DNA from 2 places in the Paraburkholderia sp. 31.1 genome. Region 1 is predicted to be linked to the other one. Evidence: riboswitches for the same ligand, from Rfam matches in the RefSeq annotation. Region 1 holds a riboswitch; the other holds the start of a gene.

Region 1 (8,920 bases):
AAGATATTTCGAAGGGCGGCCACGCCATCACGAACGAGGCGGATAAGGCGAAATAAGCCGGCACATGGCAGCAGGATTTGCAACGCCCGTCGCGGGATGCCGCTGCGGGCTTTTTTTCGTGAATGATTGCGTGCTGGCTGGCACTCGACGCGACGCGTTGGTGCGCGAGCGCGGCGGCCTGAAGCCGCCTGTCGCCGGTCTCAGATTCGCGCGAGACGGTGCCGACGCATGGCTCGACGTCGATACGATCGTCGTGTGCGCGGGGCAGGAGTCGTCGCGTGAGCTGTTGCCGTCGACGGTCGATGGCAACCACGGCAGCGGCGGCCCGCGTTTTCATGTGATCGGCGGCGCGAAGCTCGCGACCGAGCTCGATGCGAAGCGCGCGATCCGCGAGGGCGCGGAGCTGGCGGCAAGGCTTTGACAGCGGGCGCGCGGTTCGACGAGAACCGCGCCGCTATCAGGCGCTGCGCTTGTTCCGGTAATCGAACCAGAAAGACAGGCCGACGCTGATCAGAATCACGATCGTCGCGATTACCGTCGAGCGGGTGACCGGCTCGCCGAGCAGCAGCGCGCCCAGCGCGACCGCGACGACCGGATTCACGTACATGCAGCTGCTCGCGATGATCGGGCTCGTGTGGCGAATCAGATAACCGTAGGCGACGTACGCCGCCATCGTCCCAATCAGCATCAGATACAGGAACGCGACGAGAGGCAGAAAATGCAGCTCGAGCATCCGCTCGCCCGACGCCCACGCGACCAGCGTCGACATCGCGCCGCCGAGGCCGATCTGCAGCGAGGTCGACAGAAACAGGTCCGACGGCAGCTTCAGCTGCCCGGCCAGATGCGCGCCGCCGGCCCAGAACAGCGCGCCGCACAGAATCGCGAGACTGCCGCCCGTCGAGCCCGGCGTGCTGTCGCCGTGACTCAGAATCACGATGCCGGCGAGCCCCAGCCCGACCGCGAACCATTCGCCGCGCCCGATCTTGCGTCCGGCGACGGCCGCGATCACGGTCGCGAACAGCGGCACGGTCGCGACCATCACGGCCGCGGTGCCGGTGCCGACCGTGCGCATGCCGTAGGCGAGCATGCCGCTCGACAGACCCACCAGCATGGTGCCGACGAGGCCCGCGTTGCGGATTTCGGCGAAGCTCGGCCAGATCGGCTTGCGGCGCGCGGCGAACACGAACAGACCGATGCCGGCGAACAGGTTGCGCAAGCCCGACATCAGCAGCGGCGGGAACGAGCCAAGCGCGACATGCACGCCGAGGTAGGTCGAGCCCCACACCAGATAAACGACGGCAAGCGCGAGCGCGATCCGCCCGTTGCGCGATTGCGGCAGACGCAGCGGCCAGCCGCGCGGAGAAAAAGCTGAACGTTGCAGCGACATGCTTCAGTCCGCCGTCGCCACTCGACCCGCGCGATGCGCTCGATGCCCGCGAGGCACCGAGCCTGCGTCGATACCTTTCGGGCGGGATGGCGGGCACCGCATCGGCGATGCGGTCGGACGGGCGAGGCTGGCGGACATGTCGGTGGAACGGGAAGACGATGGGTGGCGCCGGAAGCGCCAGAAACGGCGGTGGCGGCCGCGCCGGTCAGAACGACACGATGCAACGCGGCCGCGCTGCGCGGCCGCAAGCTTGGCAAAGCCGCGGCGCGCACCGCATTATGCAGTAAGCGCCGAGAACGCCACGCGAGAGAATCGTAACTTTTGGGTTTCCTGCAACAGAAAAGCCGGGGACGCATCCCCGGCTTGCGGTCAGTGTCGGATCCGTTCGATGCGCGGCCGTGCATCGGCACGATCGCTAAGCACGCTCGGCGCCGACTCAGTTGCCCATCGCGCCCGACGCCTCGTGCTTCATCGCGTCGCCGCCCTTTTTCATCGAGTCGTGCTTCATCGTGTCCTTTTTCATGCCGTCCTTCGACATGCTGTCTTTGGACATCGAATCTTTCGACATCGCATTCTTCGACATCTCATCGTTGGACATCGTGCCGCTCGCCTGCGCGAAGGCCGCGCCGCCGCTTGCCAGCATCAACAACGCGATCGTGGTAACTGCAATCTTCTTCATGGGATGACTCCTTGGTGGTGGATGAATCGAAGCCGGCGAGAGCCGGCGTGCTTCCGAAGCCGCTGCCGCAAGCGCGCGTGCGCCCGCATGCGTCAGGAGCCTCCGAACCAGTTGTAGCCCTGGTCGACCCAATAGCCGCCGGGATACGTGTTGGTGACGAATATTTCGACGATGTGCTTCGGATTCTTGTAGCCGAGCTTGGTCGGCATGCGCAGCTTCATCGGGTAGCCGTATTTCGCGGGCAGCCGTTCGCCGTCGTAGGAAAACGTCAGCAGCGTTTGCGGATGCAAAGCGGTCGGCATGTCGATGCTTTCGTAGTAGTCGTCCGCGCATTTGAAGCCGACGTACTTCGCCGTCGTGTCCGCGCCGACGCGCCGCAGAAAATCGCCGAATGGCGTGCCGCCCCAGCGGCCGATCGCGCTCCAGCCTTCGACGCAGATATGTCGCGTGATCTGCTCGGCATGTGGCAGCGCGTACAGCTCGGGCAGCGTCCACACGCGCTGGCCGGTCACGAGGCCGCTCAGCTTCAATTGATAATCTGAGCCGTCGACGTGCGGCACGTCGTCGATGCCGTAGTACGCGTTGAATGGAAACGGCCGCGTGATCTGCGCTTCGGTGTAGGTCGGCGCGAGCTGCTTCGGATCGAACAGCGCGGCCTGCGCGCGATCGTTCAGCCGCGACACGGCTGTCAGGAAACGGTTCACGGAAGCGTCGTCGGTCAGCGAGCAGCCGGTTAGCATCGACAGGCCGCCGAGCGTCAAGAGCTGCTTGCCGAACAGGCGTCGCGACGGCATCGCCAGTTCGCGCTTCGCATCGAGCAGGATCGATGCGCGGTCGAGCTTGTGGCTCACACGATGTGTGGATGGGTCCGCTGGTTTCTCTATCGGCTTGTTCATGATTCGGTATCCGTTTGGAATTCGCGTTGCGTTTTCATGAGCGTGAGCATGCGCGTGGGCAGCCGCGGGCTCAACGTCCGCGCAACATCGCGAGCAACGAGCGCGGCACGAGCGCGACCATCGCCAGATGCACGGCGAGAAACGCGGCCAGCAGCGACATCGCGCTGAAGTGCACGATGCGCGCGTTGTCATAGCCGCCCATCAGTTCGCGCAGCAGCGGAAACTGCACCGACTTCCAGATCGCGAGCCCCGATAGCACGAGCACGATCAGATCGGCGATCGCGAACAGGTAGGCGAATTTCTGCACCGCGTTGTAGACGCGCAGATCGCCATGCGACAGCTTCCCGCGCAACGCGGCGACGAAATCGCGCAGTACCGCGCGCGGCGTCAGCGGCAGGAACTTCCGCACGAAGCGCCCGCTCGCGAGATTCAGCGCGATATACATGAGGCCGTTGAACACCAGCAGCCACATCGCCGCGAAGTGCCATTGCAGCGCGCCGCCGAGCCAGCCGCCCAGCGTGATCGCGGTCGGGAAGCTGAACGCCGGGAAGATCGGCGACGCGTCGTAGATGCGCCAGCCCGACAGCATCATCACGATCGCGGCGAGCGCATTCAGCCAATGTGTGATGCGCAGCCACAGCGGATGAATGACGCCGCGCTTCGGCGCGGTGGGCGCGGCTGGTGCGCTGGGGCGCAAGGCGTGGGGTGTGGACATGGGGCTCTCCTCGAGCAGCGGTAGTGAATGCGGCGCGCGCGATGTCGATCAACGGCACGCGGGAAGGTCGGTCGCTTGCAGCACGTCGCCGCTCGCGTCGCTTTCGACGAACGCGACCACGCCGAAGCGGCCGGCGGCGTTGGCGCTCGGATCGGCTTGCGCATCGACGCTCGCAGCGTGTACATCGATGTCCTGATGAATCCGCGCGTGACCGGAGACGAGCGGCACGGGCCCGAACCAGGCGCGCACGACGCGCTCGTGATGCAGCGTCGCGCCGCGGTTTTCGCCCGCGCCGACCTGCGTCGTCAGCGCGTTCTCGTAGATCGCGAGATAGGCGCTCAACGCACCCGTGGCGGCGGCTGCCGTCGTGCTGAACTGCGCATCGACATCGAACGCGCCGGGCGCACGCGGGCTCAGCGCAAGTGCGACGCTCGCCTGGGCGGGTTCGGCGACGAGCTCGTCGATGCGGCGCTCGAAACTGTCGCGTTGCGACCAGTCGCGCAGCTCGCGGCCCGCGACGAACACTTCCGGCGTATAGAGCGTGTGCGCGCCCGCGAGACGCGTCAGCGTTTGCTGACGTTCGGTGAAGCGATGCTGGGAAAAGCGGTCGGTCCAGCCGAGGCTGTTCCAGTAGTCGACGTGCAGCGCGAGCGGCACGATGCCGTGCGCGGCACCGTTGCTTTTCCATTGACTGAGCCAGCGGTCGGCGGGCGGGCAGCTATCGCAGCCCTCGCTGCTGTACAGCTCGACGAGCGCGACGCGGTGCGCGGGGCTGTGCGTGGCGCACAGGGGCCCGGCCGCGTTAGCCGCACTGATGCCAGAACCGCTCAGCAGAAAAAGCGCGAGGCCGACGGCGGGCGTCGAAAAAGTCGTAAAGCGCTGAAGTATCGAGCGATTGTGCGCGGTCGACATGACGTGCTCCGATCGTAATCTGCACGTTTGTCGAGCCGCGCGGCCGGTTATGACAAGCCTCTTTTAATTTTTTTTCCGGCATGGGATGAGCCAGCCAAAGCTCGCCCGCGACTCAGTCGTAACTGACCACCACCGTCACGCGCGTGTCCGTATCGGTGCGCTTCGCGTTCAGCGACAGCACGCCGCCCGCGCGATCGACCGCGTAGTGGCCGTCGCGGGCCGTCGCGACGCGCCCGGTGCCATCGACGAACCGCGCCGCCACCAGATCGCGCGACTGCGTGCCGCCGTTCACTTCGAGCGCGACATCGGCCCCGCTGACGACGCCCGGCGGCGCGCTGAACGTCACCGTGCGCGAAAAGCGCTGACCCGCCACGCTCGCGCTACCGACGCCGACGCCAGGGGGCGCCGTATCCACGCTGATCTGCATCGGCGGTGCAACGATCATCCCCACGAACCGGATCACGCCGCCCGTCACCGTCGATGCCGCCGGCGCCGCCAGCGGCGCGGCAAGCAATGCCACCACCGCGACTGTGCGACCGAACGTTCGCCACCGCCTGCTTTCCGCTTTCATGTGCACCTCTTTGTCAATCGGCGCGAGTCGCCTCGCGCCATTCACGCGCCATCCCGCGAATCGCTTCGCCGGAGTGCGGCCTTCGCTGCACTTTGTTTAACGGCAATCCTCTGACTGGCTTGAACGCAATGCGGACCACACCGCTTTCTTCTCGCACCGCACAAAAAACGGTCAATCGACGGGCGCGACGTCGCAAACGGAGCTGCGTGAGACAGCGTGCTAACATCAAACTTTCGTCTCGCTGCTGCCGCGCGGCCTCACGCTTTGTCGCCCGGCACCTCTCGATCGCTCTTCCCCAACACTTGGTCGTTTTGCCCGTGACTTCTCTGCGTCGTCCGACTTTCCGTGCTCTCGCCCGCTTGCGCCCATGCCGCGCAGGCGAGTGCGCGCGCGCGGACGTCGCGTCGCACGGCCCCGGCGAGACGTCCCGAACGGTCCCGCTTCACGCCGCCCGGCGCCCTCGCTGACGCAGCCCGCCAATACCCAGGGCCGCGTCGCCGGGCACCGGGCTCTCCCATTCGTCCACTCATCCGCCGACCACCCCATGGGTCGTTGCACGCGGCCATCCATGACCGCCTTATCCGGAGTCCTGATGATGAAGAAGATCAAAACCTGCTACCTGACCGAACTCGACGTGAGCCGCCTCGAGAAATACGCGGCCACCGACGCCAAGTTGCAGCACATGCTCGACGATGTGCTCGAACGCGCGGTGATCGTCGACTCGCACGACATCCCCGCCGACGTCGTCACGATGAACTCGCAAGCGACGCTGATCGACACGGCGAGCGGCGAACAGATGACGTGGACCGTCGTCTATCCGCCCAACGCCGATTTCGCGCAAGGGCGCCTGAATGTGTTCTCGCCGGCTGGCCTCGCGCTGCTCGGCGCGCGCCGCGGCGAGAGCGTCCGCTTCACGCCACCCAGCGGCGATCAGAAAGTGCTCAAGCTCGACAAAATCCTGTATCAGCCTGAAGCCGCCGACGATTTTTCACTGTAAGGCGGCCGTTCCCTCGCTGTAAGTTGCCCTGTCTGATGCGGTCTCGAATCAAGCATAGGAGATGTCTGGTTTCATCCGGACCAGTTTTTTTGAGTCATTCAGACAGGTTGCCAAACCGCGGGCGGCCGGTGTATCGTGTGCGCTGCTAACGCGGGGGTCCTGCGTAGCGCGGAGCTGGAGGTCCGTGTTGCGTGGGTGAGAAATACCCTTTGAACCTGATCTGGATAATGCCAGCGCAGGGAAGCGTACGGATTTCGCTCCAGCCTCAAGGGCCTCACCTCTCCGCGATTTCCGACTACTTCCATCTCGGTCTCCTGCTTAGCCGCCCCACTTTGTACGGAGACTTACATGAACGCCAATCCGAAGTTTATTTCCGCCGAAGCCCACGTGGACGAGGCCGCCGTCGCGCCGTTGCCGAATTCGCGCAAGGTCTACGCGACCGGCTCGCGCCCGGACATCCGCGTGCCGATGCGCGAAATCTCGCAGGCCGACACGCCCGACAGCTTCGGCGGCGAAAAGAATCCGCCGATCTACGTGTACGACACGTCGGGCCCCTACTCCGACCCGGACGCGGAGATCGACATCCGCGCGGGTCTGCCCGCACTGCGCGAGGCGTGGATCGAGGAGCGCGGCGACACCGAGCCGCTGACCGGTCTGTCGAGCAGCTTCAGCCGCGAGCGCGCCGCCGATCCGGCCACCGCGCAGCTGCGTTTTCCGGGACTGCATCGCACGCCGCGCCGCGCGATCGCCGGCAGGAACGTGACGCAGATGCACTACGCGAAGCAAGGCCTCATCACGCCGGAAATGGAATACATCGCGATTCGCGAAAACCAGCGCCGTGCCGAGTACCTCGAGACCCTGAAGACGAGCGGCCCGAACGGCGCGAAGCTCGCCGCGATGATGGGCCGTCAGCACCCCGGCCAGGCATTCGGCGCGAGCGCGTTCGGTCCGAACGGCCTCACCGAAATCACCGCGGAATTCGTGCGCGAGGAAATCGCGCGCGGCCGGGCGATCATCCCGAACAACATCAATCACCCGGAAAGCGAGCCGATGATCATCGGCCGCAACTTCCTCGTGAAGGTCAATGCGAACATCGGCAACTCGGCGGTGACATCGTCGATCGGCGAGGAAGTCGACAAGATGACGTGGGCGATCCGCTGGGGCGGCGACACGGTGATGGATCTGTCGACCGGCAAGCACATTCATGAAACGCGCGAATGGATCATCCGCAACAGCCCGGTGCCGATCGGCACGGTGCCGATCTATCAGGCGCTCGAAAAGGTCAACGGCAAGGCTGAAGATCTCACCTGGGAAATCTTCCGCGACACGCTGATCGAGCAGGCCGAGCAGGGCGTCGACTACTTCACGATCCACGCGGGCGTGCGTCTGCAATATGTGCCGCTCACGGCGAACCGGATGACCGGCATCGTGTCGCGCGGCGGCTCGATCATGGCGAAGTGGTGTCTCGCGCATCACAAGGAAAGCTTCCTGTACGAGCATTTCGAAGAGATCTGCGAAATCATGAAGGCCTACGACGTGGCCTTCTCGCTCGGCGACGGCCTGCGTCCCGGCTCGATCTACGACGCGAACGACGAAGCGCAACTGGGCGAGCTGAAGACGCTCGGCGAACTCACGCAGATCGCGTGGAAGCACGACGTGCAGGTGATGATCGAAGGTCCGGGCCATGTGCCGATGCAGCTGATCAAGGAAAACATGGACCTGCAGCTCGACTGGTGCGACGAAGCGCCGTTCTACACGCTCGGGCCGCTGACCACCGACATCGCGCCGGGCTACGACCACATCACGTCGGGCATTGGCGCCGCGATGATCGGCTGGTTCGGCACCGCGATGCTGTGCTACGTGACGCCGAAGGAACACCTCGGTCTGCCGAACAAGGACGACGTGAAGACCGGCATCATCACGTACAAGCTCGCCGCGCATGCCGCCGATCTCGCGAAGGGTCATCCGGGTGCGCAGGTGCGCGACAACGCGCTGTCGAAGGCGCGCTTCGAATTCCGCTGGGAAGACCAGTTCAATCTCGGTCTCGACCCGGACAAGGCGCGCGAATTCCACGACGAAACGCTGCCGAAGGATTCGGCCAAGGTCGCGCATTTCTGCTCGATGTGCGGCCCGCACTTCTGCTCGATGAAGATCACCCAGGACGTACGCGAGTTCGCCGCGCAACAAGGCGTCACCGACGACGAAGCGCTGAAGAAAGGCATGGAAGTAAAGTCGATCGAGTTCATGAAGCAAGGCGCGGAGATTTATCAGCGGCAATAAGCGGGTTGCGCGATTCGCGCTAACCAGCACTGCAGTATCGAAGCCCGCCGGCATGGCGGGCTTTTTTATTCCACCGCATCGAGCAGGCACGTTGCGTGCTGAGAGAAGGAAACATCTGTTTCCAACAACGAGCGGAGTCAGCATCATGAAATCGATCCGTCATCTCGGTACTCGTCTTGGTACGGTCGCAGCCGCCCTTTCACTTGTCGCGGGTCTCGCGGCATGCGGCGACATGTCCCCACGCACACGCGATACCGCGATCGGCGCGGGTGTCGGCGGCGCGGCCGGCGCGGCGATCGGCGGCAGCGGCTTGTCGACGTTGGGCGGCGCGGCGGTAGGCGGCGTCATCGGTAACCAGGTCGGCAAGTGAGCGTTGCATCCGATGACGTGTCTAACGATTCATACAGGACAGCAAACGATTTTTTCGGACCACGATCCGGACTGCCAACAGCGGCGGATGCCGTGCGCCCTCGTCCCGACAAC
Region 2 (8,920 bases), on a different contig from region 1:
CAGCCGCACATAGCGTGCGAGGCGGCGCAAGCCCTGCGGCGCGGTCGGCATGACCTTGGTCGTGGTCGGGAACACGGCGCCCAATGCAATGTAGCTCGGCCGCAAATGCAGCGCCTTCAGCATCTCGTAGAAGCCATGAGTGGACAGGCCCAGGCGGATGCCCGCGTCGACCAGCGCGGACAGATCCGCGGTATGCACGTCTTCCTGGCCGAGGTGCACGCCGTATGCGCCCGCCTCGAGCGCCGCCTGCCAGTGATCGTTGATGAACACCTGCGCGTCGTGCGCGCGGCCGGCCGCCACGCAGCGCGCGATTTCGCGCTTCAGCTCGTCGGCGGGTTCGGCCGACTTGCGGCGCAACTGCACCGTCTTCACGCCGAAGCCGACCACCCGTTCGACCCAGTCCGCGGTCGGCAACACCGGATACAGGCCGAGCCTTGCCGGGCAGCGCGGGAACGCCTTGGCGGGTGCCGCCGGCAGGTCGGTAAGGCGCGGAAAGCGAGCGAGGTCGGCCGGGAAAGCATCGTCGGCGCGGGTCTCGTCGCCATCGCGCCACGCGAGCGCGAGCACCAGCGCGTCGTGCGGATCGAAACCGCAGTCGAGGAACGCGGCAAGCGCGGGAATCCAGTCTTCCGCCAGATGGCCTTCGAGGCCGTACTTCTCGCCGCCCAGATGCAGCGTCGCGCGGTTTTCCGCGGCGACGATCACGCCCGCACCCCGCGTCAGCCAGCGCGCGATCTGCTCGCCGTGCGGCTGTGCGTCGGCGGTCACGATCAGGTCGCCACCGTTCGGTTCGTCGGGTGCGATCAGGCAGATGCGCCACGGCGCGTGCGTCGGCGGCCAGTCGCCGAGACGTGCGCGGATGCGCTCGGCGGCTTCGATGAGTTCGTCGGCCGTCGGCCAGAACAGATCGCGGTCCTTCAGCGTCAACGACTGAGTCATGCGGCACCTCCATCCTGATGCCAGAACGGCATGCCGACCACCGGCGTGCTCGCGTGCGCGCTCTCGCGCTCGGCCATCGGGCCCGCGAGATACGCTTGCCGACCCGCCTCGACGCCCAGCGCGAACGCGCGCGCCATCGCGTCGGGGTGCGTCGCCTGCGACACGGCCGTGTTCAGCAGCACGCCGTCGAAGCCCCACTCCATCACCTGGGCCGCATGCGACGGCACGCCGAGCCCGGCGTCGACGATCAGCGGCACGTCCGGCAGCCGCTCACGCAACACGCGCAGCCCGTATGGATTGATCACGCCCTTGCCGGTGCCGATCGGCGCGCCCCACGGCATCAGCGCCTCGCAGCCGGCGTCGAGCAGACGGCGGCCGATCACCAGATCTTCGGTGCAGTACGGCAGCACCTTGAAGCCATCCTTGACGAGCCGCGCGGCGGCTTCGATCAGGCCGACCGGGTCGGGCTGCAGTGTGTAGTCGTCGCCGATCAGTTCGAGCTTGATCCACTCGGTCTCGAAGATTTCGCGCGCCATGTGCGCGGTCGTCACCGCTTCACCGACGCTCAGGCAACCCGCCGTGTTCGGCAAGAGCGGCACGCCATGGCGCTTGAGCAGATCGAAGAAGCCGGCTTCGGCGTGGCCCTCGTTCATCTGACGGCGCAGCGCGACCGTCACCATGCCGGGGCGCGCGGCGTCGATCGAATCGGACAGCGATTGCAGCGACGGATAGCGCGATGTGCCGAGCAGCACGCGGCTTGCAAAAGTTTGACCGTATAGCGTCAGCGCGTCGGCGGTCTCGTGAGAAGTCATTTGCATCATCCTGGTTTGCCCTCGCGGCTAGAACCGACCGCGTTGCGGCAATGGGTTTTCGGCGACGGTTGTTGCGTTCGGTAAGCGAGAGGCTGGCGCGGTCGCGCTCAGCCGCCCGCGACCGGCTGCACGACGTCGAGCCGGTCGCCCGTTTGCAACGCGCGCGCCGCATGCTGCGCACGCGCGACGAAATCGCCGTTGAGCGCGACCGCGAACGGCGGACGCGCGCCAAAGGCGGCGAGCGCATCGGCGACAGTCGCGCCCTCGGGCAGCGACAACGGCTTCTGATTGATATGAATGTCCATGGTGTTCGAATACGGTTCAATCGATGGCGCAAGCGGCATCGCGCGCGGCACGTTGGCCGCTACGCCCGGGCCGGCTCGCGCGCGAAATGCTGCTGGAACAGCTCGCTCCAGCGTGAGTCGCGCCGCCAGCCGGCGAATGCGTCGGCATCACCGACGCGGCCGTCGAGCAGCGCGCTCGCGAAGCGCACGGCTTCGTCGGCGACTTCGGGCGCGATCATGTAGCCGTGCCGGTACAGGCCGTTCACGCGCAGCGTGCGCGCGCCGTCCCACAGCAGCGCGGGGCGATGATCGGGCAAGGTCGGCCGGCACTGCGAATTCAGCTCGAGAATGCGCGCCTCGCCGAAGCCCGGGTGCACCGAAAACGCCGCGCTCAGCAACTCGAGCGCCGAACGCACGCTGACGGGCGACATGTCCTCGCCCTCCACCTCGGTCGCGCCGATCACGTAGAGGCCGTTCTGCTTCGGCGCGATATACAGCGGGTAACGCGGATGCAGTAGCCGCACCGGGCGCGTCAGCAGCAGGTGAGGCGCATGCACGCGCGCAACTTCGCCGCGGATGCCGCGCAGCGTCGGCAGCACCGGCTTCGCGCCGAGCCCGCGGCAATCGATGGTGATGCCGGCCTCGGGCAGCGACGCGTCGTCGATCGGCGTGTTCCAGTGCGTGTCGACGCCGCGCTCGGCAAGCCCGGCCGCGAGCGCGGACAGCACCTGGCGGTTGTCGAGCTGGCCTTCTCGCGGCAGCAGCCAGCCTTGACTGAAGCGGCCGGCCAACGCGGGTTCGGCGGCGTCGAGCTGCGCGCCCGCCAACGCGACGAAGCCGCCGTCGAGCAACTCGGCCGGCGCGTTCGCACGCACGCGCCGCTCGAATAGCGGCGCCTCGGTGCGATCCGCGTGATGCCAGACGACGAGCGTGCCGTTGCGCTGGAAAAACACCGGCTCCGGCAGTTCGGCAAGCACGCGCGGCCAGCTTTCGAGCGAACTCGCGCCAAGCCGGGTGATCAGCGGCTCGGCGCTCGCGGCCTCTGCCAGCGGCGCGAGCATCGCGGCGGCGACCCACGCGGCAGCCTGCGAACCGGCGGCATCGCCGCGCTCGTAGAGCGCCACGCGATGCCCGTCGCCAGCGAGGCGCCACGCGACCAGGCGGCCGCACAGGCCGCCGCCGAGCACGGCGAAATCGGGTCGGGCGGGACGGTTCATCGCGCGCGCTCCGTTCGACTGCGGTGGGCAAAACCAAAACGGCACGGCTCGCCCGAGGCGGCGTGACGAAGGGAAAAATGCATGTCTGAAGAATAGGCGGTCATCGAGTCCTTTCCGTACGGCCAAAACGCACGTACCCAGGACGAAACCGGCGGGTGAAGCCGGCCGGTCACGACGTGCACATGTGAGCTGCGCTCGCCGCCCGGCGGGGAATGGAAGACGGTTGCTTCCGGAAACTTCCCGCGCCGGTATTACCCGGATCGGGTGCAAAGGGTCTCTCTCAGCCTCGCCGCCCCGGCATGAAAGTCATGCCGCCTGTGGGCGAAGCACCCCTGTTTCGTCGCAGGTCATTAGACCATAAAAGGCGCGGCGCCCGCAAACCAGCGCGCCGCGGTCGCCACCCGAATTTTGATCTGGCACCGTCTATCGAGATGCCGGTGCGAAGCGGCCCGGCGCTCTGGCACAATGCCGTGACCGGTGCCGCAAAAACGCGGCGCGCGCGGCGCTCGTGGCCGCATGCGTGGCGGCGGCACCGCAGCGGATGCCGGCCCCGAAAATTAATTTTCGCTTAAGGGCGTCACGCCAGAATCGGGCGCCCGTCCGGACTCGCGTTCATCGAGCGTGATGGCGCGATGCCCGGCCAGGTATCGCAGACCCGCGGCAGCCACGCCCTCGCAAAGAGGCCTGCTGTTCGCGGGATCGCCCGACATGGGTCAACCAGATCGGACCCGTACGCCGGAATGGCACTTCGGGTCAGCACTTCATCAGGATGCTCATGACACCACATACTTCCGCCAGCCCCGCGCTGCCGCCCGACGAAAAGGTCTCCGCGTGGACCCTGATCAAGCCCTACTGGGTTTCCGAGGAACGAGGCATCGCGTGGGGGCTGCTCGTCACGATCATCGTGATGAACCTGCTCGTCGTCTGGATCAACGTGCGCCTGAATAGCTGGAGCAGGGACTTCTACAACGCGCTGCAGGCGAAGAACGTCCACGACTTCCCGCACCTGCTGATGATCTTTACCGGACTCGCGTTCGGTTTCATCATCCTCGCCGTGTATGGACGCTATCTGCGCCAGATGCTCGGCTTCCGCTGGCGCCAGTGGCTGACCACCCGCTACCTGAACGAGTGGCTCGACGACAGCGCGTTCTACCGCATCGAGCGCGACCGCCTCGCCGACAACCCCGACCAGCGGATCAGCGACGACCTGCAGTCGTTCGCGACCACCACGCTGTCGCTAACGCTCGATCTGCTGTCGACCGTCGTCACGCTCGTGTCGTTCATCACGATCCTGTGGTCGCTCGCGGGCGCGTTGAGCATCTCGCTCGGCGGCATGCCGCTGCAGATCCCCGGCTACATGGTGTGGGCCGCCGCGCTGTATGCGGTCGTCGGCTCGCTCGTCACGCAGAAGGTCGGCCATCCGCTCGTGTCGATCAACTATCAGGCGCAGAAAGTCGAGGCCGATTTCCGTTTCGGCTTGATCCGGCTGCGTGAGAACGCCGAGCAGATCGCGTTCTACAACGGCATGGAAACCGAGAAGACGAACGCGCGCACGCTGTTCGGCCGCATCCGCGACAACTGGTGGCAGGTGATGAAGTACACGAAGCGCCTGACCTTCGTGCTGAGCTTCTACGGCCAGATCGCGATCATTTTCCCGATCGTCGTCGCCTCGCCGCGCTACTTCGCGGGCGCGTTCACGTTCGGCGTGCTGATGCAGATTTCGAGCGCGTTCGGCACGGTCAGCGATTCGTTCTCGTGGTTCATCAACAGTTATACGAGCCTCGTCGAATGGCGCGCGACCGTGAACCGGTTGCGCGAATTCAAGCGCGTCGTGCATTCGCCGCGTCTGAAGGAATCGGTGTCGCCGGCCACGGAACATGGCGGCATCAATCTGCATTTCGTCGACAGCAACACGCTTACCACCGACAGCCTCCAGCTCGCGCTGCCCAATGGCAACCCACTGTCGCGCATCCGCGATATCGCGATCCGGCCGGGCTCGCGCTGGCTCGTGCGCGGTCCGTCGGGCGCCGGCAAGAGCACGCTGATGCGCGCGCTCGCGGGCCTGTGGCCGTTCGGCGACGGCTCGATCGACGCACCGGTCAACGCGCGCATGATGTTCATCCCGCAGGTCAGCTACATGCCGATCGGCACGCTGAAGGCGGCGCTCGCGTATCCGTCGGCGGCGGACACCTATGGCGACGACGAATGCCGCGACGCGCTCATCACCTGCCATCTGTCGGAATACTCGGACCGTCTGCAGGAAACGGCGCACTGGACTCGCGTGCTGTCGCCGGGTGAGCAGCAGCGCTTCGCCGCCGCGCGCGTGCTGCTGCACAAGCCGGACTACCTGTTCCTCGACGAAGCGACCAGCGCGCTCGACGCGGAAAACGAGTCGCGGCTCTATCGGCTGTTCACCGAGCGGTTGCCGAAGGCTGCGATCGTCAGCGTCGCGCATCGCGAATCGCTCGCCGCGTTCCATGACGAAACGCTCGACGTCGAGCGTTCTGTCGAAGCGGTAGCGGCGTGAGCGACGCGAGCGGCGCTCACGTCAGCGAAGCGCACGGCACCGCCGCTCGCGTCGTGCTGATCACCGGCGCCGGTTCCGGCATCGGCGCGGCGCTCGCACGGCGCCTCGCGGCGCGGCATACGTCGTTGATGCTGCACGCGCGCGGCGCAGACGACGCCTCCCGTCGACGGCTCGTGCAGGTTGCCGCCGACTGCACGGCAAGCGGCGCACACTGCGCGACCGTGTTCGGCGACCTCGCCGAGCGCGGCGCGGCGGAGCACGTGATCCATCAGACGCTGGCGAGCTTCGGCGCACTCGATCAACTGGTCGCGAACGCCGGCCATGCGCAGCGCCAAACGCTGGCCGCGCTCGATCCCGACACCTTCGGCGCCGCCTTCGCCGCGATGCCAGCAGCCTTCGCCGCGCTCGTGCGGCGCGCGATGCCCGCGCTCGAAACATCGAAGCGCGGTCGCGTGGTCGCCTTGAGTTCGTTCGTCGCGCATCGCTATCGCGCGGATGCGCCATTCGCCGCGACGGCGGCCGCGAAAGCGGCACTCGAAGCGCTTGCGAAAACGGCGGCCGCGGAGCTCGCGCCGCTCGGCGTGACCGTCAATTGCGTGGCGCCGGGCTACACGCGCAAGGATCGCGGCCCAAGCGCCGACAACGCGGCCGTGTGGGCGCACGCCGCCGAAGCCACGCCGCTCGGTCATGTTGCCGAACCGGACGACGTCGCCGCGCTGATCGCATTCCTGCTGTCCGACGCGGCACGCCACATCACCGGCCAGGTGATTCACATCGATGGCGGCTTGACGCTCGGTTAAGCCTCGCCTGCGCGCCGGCACCTCCGGGCGCAACATCCGGAAAGACACGAGAAGAATTCGAAAGCATTTGCGGAGCGCGCAAGCTGTTCCGCGCTTTGAAAATGCCTGCGAGCAGCGACGATAGTCGTACGGGCCGCGCCATGCGCCGGCCGTCGTTGATGTCAGTCACGTCTTTCATCGCAACCGCTCTTCGGACTCCTCGCCCATGTCATTCGCTCGCCGTGTTTCACCTTTGCTCCCGTCTTTGCTCCCGCGCATCGCGCTCGCCTGCGGCGCGGCGCTGCTGCTCACGAACGCCGTCGATGCCGCGCAAACGACCGGGCCGGACCAACCCGCCGATATCTGCGCGGCGCTCACGCACATCGTCGATGCGAGCGATTTCCGGCGACTGCCGGGCGAGGCCGCCGCGCAACTGCCGGGCGTCTCCCATCCCGACGATTGCCGCGCCAGCACGCACGCGTACGACTGCCACTGGCGCGCGCACTGGCAAGCCGACGGCGTCATCAACGATCCGCTCGAAGAACTCGGCGCCGACATCGCCGCCTGCTTTCCGCGCGTCGTGCACGACGTCAACACACCCGTGCGCCAGCATTTCGTCGTGACCACCGACGCCCGTCGCGTGAACGTCACCGCGAGCGTGCAAGGTCAGAACGAACTGCGACTGCGCGTGACGCGCTGAGCGCGCGGCCGAGCTGCTTTTGATGCTCCATCGCATTTCGTGACCGGGATCGGGCGCTGCCTCATGACCTCGTCGCCGACCGTGCGCGCGCCAGCGGCAACCAGGCATTCGCGCCTGTGTCTGGTCGCCTCGCTGATATGCCGGCGTCGTTGCGCCCTCGCCGCCTTCGCCGCGACGCTGACGCTCGCGCTCGACGGCTGCGCCTGGACGCTGGTCCAGGCCGCCGACGCCACCGGCTCCGTCATCCAGGCCGGCTACGCGATCGCGTCGAACTACTCGTCGCCGACCTTCGTCAACGGGCGGCCCGCGGATTTGCAGCACCTCTGCATCGAAGTGAACCCGACGGTGTCGGTCGGCGATTTCGTGCCGGCGCTGCAGCTCGCGCTCGAGCGGCGCGGTATTCGTTCGGACGTCTACAATCCGGGCACCTCGCCGGCCGGCTGCGAAGCGCGGCTCGTCTACGACGCCGCGATCGACTATGGCCGCCGCTCGTTCAGCGACGAATCGATCCAGTACCTGTCGATCATCGATCTGACGCTGATCCAGAGCGGCCGCATTCTGGTCACCGCGCGCTATCAGACCGGCGGCCTGAACACCGACCGTTTTTCGTCGGCCTCGGTCAAGCTCGGCGGGCTGATCGAGCGGATGGTGGTCGATCGGACCGATTTCCCGCGTCAAGCGCAGCAACAGCAGACCCTGCAAACCTCGCAGGCCTTCCCGCCGCCCCACTGAGTGCTCGCGGCTTTGCTTTCGCTTGCAGCGCCTTACACGGGAAAGGATTGGAAAGCGGTATACGCTTTGCGCGGCCCGTGCGCATCACTAAGATGACCTGAATGAACCAGACCATCCTGATCGTCGATGACGATCCCGTCGTACGCGAGCTCGTCAGCGAATATCTGCACGGCCGCGGCTTCAAGGTCGCCACGCTGGAAAATGGCTTGGCGTTGCAGCGCAGATTGCAGCAGGAGCGTCCCGCGCTCGTCGTGCTCGACATCATGATGCCGGAGCTCGACGGCATCAGCGCGCTGCGCGCCTTGCGTGTCGCCGGCGACGACATTCCCGTGATCCTGCTGACCGCGCGCGCCGATCCGATCGATCGCGTGATCGGCCTCGAACTCGGCGCCGACGATTATCTCGGCAAGCCTTTCGAACCGAGCGAACTCGTCGCGCGGATTCGCACCGTGCTGCGGCGTCGCGGCTCGATCGCGCCGGGCGCGCCCGAACAGCGCGCGCCCTATCATTTCGGCCGCTTCGAAGTGAACTTCCCCGCGCGCGAACTGCGCCGCGACGGCGAACGCATCACGCTGCGTTCGAGCGAATTCGCGATGCTGAAGGTGTTCGTCACGCACGCGATGACCGTGCTCACGCGTGCGCAGCTGCTCGAAAAACTGCACGGCAATAGCGAAGCGCATCGCAACCGCAGTCTCGACGTATCGATCTGGCGCTTGCGTCGATTGATCGAAGTGGACCCGTCGGAACCGCGCTACGTGCAGACGGTGTGGGGACGCGGCTACGTGTTCGTGCCGGACGGCGAGATCGGCGCGGCCGAACGCGGGCTTGCGCCGCCGCTCGGTTAGCGGCGCCTGATGGTCGAAGCCGGTTGATGCGGCCCACGCGTCGCACGTAACGCGCAGCGCGGTGTCGCGCGCACCGCGCTGACCC

The links. A riboswitch is a leader RNA that binds a small molecule or an ion and turns the genes downstream of it on or off. The one in region 1 is predicted to bind thiamine pyrophosphate.
Region 2: it holds a riboswitch for thiamine pyrophosphate, as region 1 does, so the genes downstream of both, F6X37_RS23405 (FAD-dependent oxidoreductase) here and thiC (phosphomethylpyrimidine synthase ThiC) in region 1, are expected to answer to the same signal.

Annotation. Positions count from the first base shown of each region.
Region 1 covers NZ_VZQN01000008.1:189,693-198,612, reverse strand. The annotation lists gene F6X37_RS08150 (entericidin A/B family lipoprotein) at 1-56, shown strand, start outside; partial or broken gene fadH (NADPH-dependent 2,4-dienoyl-CoA reductase) at 197-421, shown strand; gene F6X37_RS08140 (EamA family transporter) at 458-1,387, opposite strand; gene F6X37_RS08135 (pentapeptide MXKDX repeat protein) at 1,824-2,066, opposite strand; gene F6X37_RS08130 (molybdopterin-dependent oxidoreductase) at 2,159-2,962, opposite strand; gene F6X37_RS08125 (cytochrome b/b6 domain-containing protein) at 3,033-3,677, opposite strand; gene F6X37_RS08120 (DUF1223 domain-containing protein) at 3,726-4,589, opposite strand; gene F6X37_RS08115 (hypothetical protein) at 4,702-5,160, opposite strand; gene F6X37_RS08110 (GreA/GreB family elongation factor) at 5,753-6,157, shown strand; TPP riboswitch at 6,300-6,417, shown strand; gene thiC (phosphomethylpyrimidine synthase ThiC) at 6,506-8,437, shown strand; gene F6X37_RS08100 (glycine zipper 2TM domain-containing protein) at 8,583-8,807, shown strand.
Region 2 covers NZ_VZQN01000031.1:51,592-60,511, forward strand. The annotation lists gene thiE (thiamine phosphate synthase) at 1-939, opposite strand, end outside; gene F6X37_RS23395 (thiazole synthase) at 936-1,751, opposite strand; gene thiS (sulfur carrier protein ThiS) at 1,859-2,056, opposite strand; gene F6X37_RS23405 (FAD-dependent oxidoreductase) at 2,116-3,252, opposite strand; TPP riboswitch at 3,473-3,596, opposite strand; gene F6X37_RS23410 (ABC transporter ATP-binding protein/permease) at 4,028-5,779, shown strand; gene F6X37_RS23415 (SDR family NAD(P)-dependent oxidoreductase) at 5,776-6,579, shown strand; gene F6X37_RS23420 (hypothetical protein) at 6,785-7,258, shown strand; gene F6X37_RS23425 (hypothetical protein) at 7,322-7,990, shown strand; gene F6X37_RS23430 (response regulator) at 8,092-8,835, shown strand.